Regions from separate parts of the Brevibacillus sp. MER 51 genome, predicted to be linked through region 2. Evidence: predicted binding sites of a transcription regulator. Region 2 holds the regulator's gene; the other holds the start of a gene.
The links. Region 2 encodes LexA, which represses DNA repair genes until DNA is damaged. Its sites were predicted from a motif close to CGAACATATGTTCG; they were not measured.
Positions count from the first base shown of each region.

Region 1: uvrB (excinuclease ABC subunit UvrB) is a predicted target of LexA. The motif match lies at 1,427-1,440, and genes of this name have one in related genera.

Region 1 covers NZ_JAMAUS010000006.1:368,701-371,113, reverse strand. The annotation lists gene uvrB (excinuclease ABC subunit UvrB) at 1-1,348, opposite strand, end outside; gene M3630_RS15770 (flagellar hook assembly protein FlgD) at 1,529-2,413, shown strand, end outside.
Region 2 covers NZ_JAMAUS010000001.1:762,878-765,290, forward strand. The annotation lists gene M3630_RS02885 (DUF896 domain-containing protein) at 77-274, opposite strand; gene yneA (cell division suppressor protein YneA) at 351-686, opposite strand; gene lexA (transcriptional repressor LexA) at 849-1,472, shown strand; gene M3630_RS02900 (DUF456 domain-containing protein) at 1,523-2,008, opposite strand; gene M3630_RS02905 (DUF4269 domain-containing protein) at 2,117-2,413, shown strand, end outside.

The sequences.
Region 1 (2,413 bases), on a different contig from region 2:
TGACGAGAACTCGCTCATTTTTTGCAATCGTAGCTTGAATCTCGCCAATCAAATCGTCAATCTGTCCTTTGATCGGACGTACCGTAACCGTTGGGTCAATCAAGCCTGTCGGACGAATCACCTGCTGCACCATTTCCGGGCTGTGCTCCAGCTCATAAGGACCAGGCGTAGCTGAAATGTAAATCGCTTGTTTCAGCTTTCCTTCAAACTCTTCGAACTTGAGTGGGCGGTTATCGCGTGCAGAAGGCAGACGGAATCCGTGATCGACGAGTACATCCTTTCGTGCGCGGTCACCGTTATACATCCCCCGAACCTGCGGCAAGGTCATATGCGACTCATCCATCATGACGATAAAATCTTCTGGGAAGTAATCCAGCAAGGTATACGGAGCATGCCCGGCAGGAAGTCCCGTCAGATGACGTGAGTAGTTTTCAATACCGGAGCAAAAGCCCATCTCCATCATCATCTCAATATCGTACCGTGTGCGTTGCTCCAGTCGCTGTGCTTCCAGAAGCTTGCCCGCATCACGGAATTCTTTCAGTCTTTCTTCCAGTTCGGCCTCGATGCTTTGGATAGCCAGCTTCATTTTCTCCTCGCGCGTCACGTAGTGAGAGGCAGGGAAAATGGCAATGTGATCACGCTGTCCCAAAATCTCCCCGGTCAGTACGTCAATCGAAGTAATCCGCTCAATTTCATCTCCGAAAAACTCTACGCGAATCGCCTGCTCACTCTGTGAAGCAGGAAAAATCTCCACCACGTCACCCCGCACGCGGAACGTACCACGTGTAAAGTTGATATCGTTGCGTGTGTACTGGATATCGACCAGCCGATGCAAAATCTCGTCCCGTCCTTTTTCCATGCCAACACGCAAAGACAAGAGCAGTTCGCGATACTCTTCCGGCGAACCCAATCCGTAAATGCAGGAGACGGAGGCAACGATGATCACGTCTCGGCGTTCAAACAGCGCACTGGTAGCCGAGTGACGGAGCTTGTCGATCTCCTCGTTGATGCTCGAGTCTTTTTCAATAAACGTATCCGATTGGGGAATGTATGCTTCGGGTTGATAGTAATCGTAGTAGCTGACGAAGTATTCCACCGCGTTGTTCGGGAAAAACTCCTTAAACTCTGCACACAGCTGAGCGGCCAGAGTTTTGTTGTGAGCCATCACGAGTGTCGGCCTGTTCACCTGAGCAATTACCTGGGCAGCCGTATAAGTCTTTCCCGTTCCCGTCGCACCCAGCAATGTCTGGTGTCGCTTGCCAGCCTTTAACCCTGCCACCAGCTCGGCAATGGCAGTCGGCTGGTCACCGGACGGTTGAAACTCCGATACCAATTCAAAACGCTCCATTCCCTCGTTCATCTCCTCATAGCATGACTGTTTCTACTTCCATTATAACACAATTCCGGCTAGTTTAAGCCCAAAATTCGAACAAACGTTTGTCTTCATCTTTCCACCAATTTTTCCGATATAAGATGAAGGAAGCACAAACATACGCAGATACACTCGCCACCTTCAGGGAGGATTGACATGTCAGATACCGGAACAACCGTCAAAAATAACCCTTATATACAACCGCATATGAGCTATAAAGGCAAAAAAGAATTCTCCACAGAGCTCGACCAAAATGCCTTTATGAAGCTCATGCTGGAGCAGTTAAAGCATCAAGACCCTATGTCCCCCATGGACAACTCTCAGTTCATCCAGCAAACAAGTATGCTGACCATGGTAGAAAAAATCACAAAAATGACCACGCTGATGGAGCAATCGAACAACAGCATGGTCACTTTGGAAAAGTATGAAAAGCTGGTAGGTCGTACTGCCTCGTATTCCCTTACTACAAAAGACGAGATGACGGGAGAAACCAAGACGGAGAAGAAAGAAGGCGTACTTGATGCCGTCTACATGGATCAAGGCAAAATCTACTTCCGTATTGCAGGCGAATCGACGCCGATTCCGCTGGCAGACGTCTCCGGATTGGAATCGCAAGGTCTGGCCGGCAACACACTCGACAACAGCGTGAAGTACATGGAAATGATCGGTCGTGAGATTTCCTATAAAGTAACAAAGGAAGTCGACCGGGATGGCAATCCAGATACCAAAAACGACATTTCCAAAGTTGATGAAATCTTGAATGGCGTCATCACTGGTTTTACCACCAAAAACGGTACCGCACAATTCCAACTGGATAATGGATCAACCGTAAAAGCCGAAGAAATCGTAGGCATGACGGTGAAACCTGAAAACAGAACAATGGGCAACTCCCTCGCCTACGCGCAAATGATCGGCTACAACATCACGTACAACCAGTCTCAAACGAATCCGGACGGCACCACTAGCAATACTCCTCTTACCGGAGTGGTTAAGGCTGTCAGCATGAAAAACGGAGTCGTCGAATTCGTCCTCCAGGATGAT
Region 2 (2,413 bases):
CAAAGCGTTATGTATGTCACAGAAAAAGACACCCTAGCGTCAAGCGAGGATGTCTGTCGTATCAGTAATTGTTATCTTACTGTTTTGGCTTATTTTCTTCAAGGTCTTCCACATAACGGATGGAATCCAAATTTGCTCTCAATGAAAGCTTAACGGCGTCAATGTACTTTTGGCGCAATGCTTTTTGTTCGAGCTTTTCTTCTTCAGTCAAACCTTCTTCGCGAGATTTTTTGACCAATTCATTAATGCGTTTAATTTCTGCGTCAGATACCACTGCTGGTTCCTCCCACTCTGTAGTAGTGCCGCTTCATTATACCACATTCGAATGATCCCGCAAGACAGCCGAACACTTACGGCATATCAGGCATGATCAGAGTCTGACCCGGGTAAATCCTGTTGCTATCCAAACCGTTCGCTTCCTTGATTTCTATGATATAGTCACGAACATCTGTATGCTGATCTGAGTAGCGAACGGCTAACGACCATAGGCTATCTCCGGATTGTACGGTTACCTCAATGCCTTGTGGCTCCTCCATTGGCGAAGAAGCAAACACTAGTTCGGTCAACAAGTAAAAAAAGAGAATAAATGTAATAAGAAACAAGAGAGCTTGACCTCTCGTGATACCAAAACGAACACGACGTTCTTCTTTTTTCTCGAAACGATTACGTACAGTCGATGAATTCATGATAATGGCCCCCTTACAAACATACGTTCTGTCCTCTTGTAAACTCATAATAAATGAGAACATACGTTCATGTCAACAATGAATCGAACTTATGTTTGTCGAACGCAAGCTCCCATGGTATAATATAGGAAAATATGTTCGAGAAATCAGGGGTGTCTTTCTATGTCAAAATTATCGAGTAGACAACAAGCCATCATCGAGTTCATACGAAAGGAAGTTCGTGATAAAGGATATCCGCCTTCTGTACGTGAAATTGGAGAGGCTGTCGGACTCGCTTCCAGCTCAACGGTACATGGTCATTTGGCACGTTTAGAGAAAAAAGGCCTCATCCGTCGAGACCCTACCAAACCTCGCGCCATCGAATTGCTATCAGATGAAGATCGTTTTCAAGACAATTTCGAAGACTCTGTCGTCCGTGTGCCCGTAATCGGAAAAGTAACTGCTGGACAACCGATTACAGCCATTGAGGATGTGGAAGAATACTTCCCGCTTCCAGACAATATCGTGACTTCAGACAAGGTCTACATGCTGCGTGTCTCCGGGAACAGTATGATTGATGCCGGAATTCTCGACGGAGATTACGTCATTGTTCGCCAACAACACGTAGCGAACAATGGTGACATTGTCGTAGCCATGACAGAAGAAGACGAAGCGACCGTCAAAAGATTTTTCAAAGAAAAGAACCACTTCCGACTCCAACCGGAGAATGCCACAATGGAACCGATCATTCTGGAGCATGTCACCATTCTCGGTAAAGTCATCGGTGTCTATCGCCTCATTCACTAGTTTCCACGTAAAAAAGGACAGCCTCGGCTGTCCTTTTCGTTTTCTATATGTTATCTGGCGATAAAAAACCAGATGATCATCGTAACTTGCAAGATGACTTTTACGACCGCACTACCCAAAAATCCGATCAGTGAACCTACCCCTGCTTTCACTGCTCGCTCCATCGATTGCTTCTGCACCATTAACTCTACGAGAACGACGAATACAAACGGCAAGATCAGCATACCAAACGGTGGAAACACGAAAATCCCGAGGATAATTCCGACCGCAGCGGCAATGGACGACCACTTTGACCCCCCATACTTTTTCACGAAGTACATGTTCGTCAGCAAGTCAGCACCGTAAAGTAGAATGCTTAGAACGACCATTCCCCACCAAAAGGATGCCGGCAATCCCGCTCCCGGATCTGCAATAAAAAAGTGATAGAGTAAAAAGCCCGCCCACAGCAAGATCGTATCAGGTAAAACGGGTAAGAAAATTCCTGCGATGCTAAGCAAGAACAACAACACAACTACGACCCACAAAAATATTTCCATCCACTACACTCCCTTCATTTAGGTATACGAGTGATTACCGATTTCGTTGCGTACTTATTCACTTTTGTCTAAACTATTTTAAAAGAAAGTAGACATGGAGGTTGTCTCATGAGAAATTGGCATGATCTCTCTTACCTGGGCAGAGGAACAATACGCCAAAAAGCGGCGTTGGAAGCAATTCAACAGACGCACCTCATGGAAGTACTATCCGATTACCGTCCAGTGCTTGCCGGAACCATCCCATTGAACATTGACGTTGTAGGAAGTGATCTGGATATTATTTGCGAGAGTCATGATTTGCATCAGTTTGAGCAGGTTGTTCGTAAAGCGTTTGGCTGTTTGCCTGGATTTGAAGTGACTCAACTAGATATAAAAAGTATCCCCACGTGCGTTATCTCTTTTTTC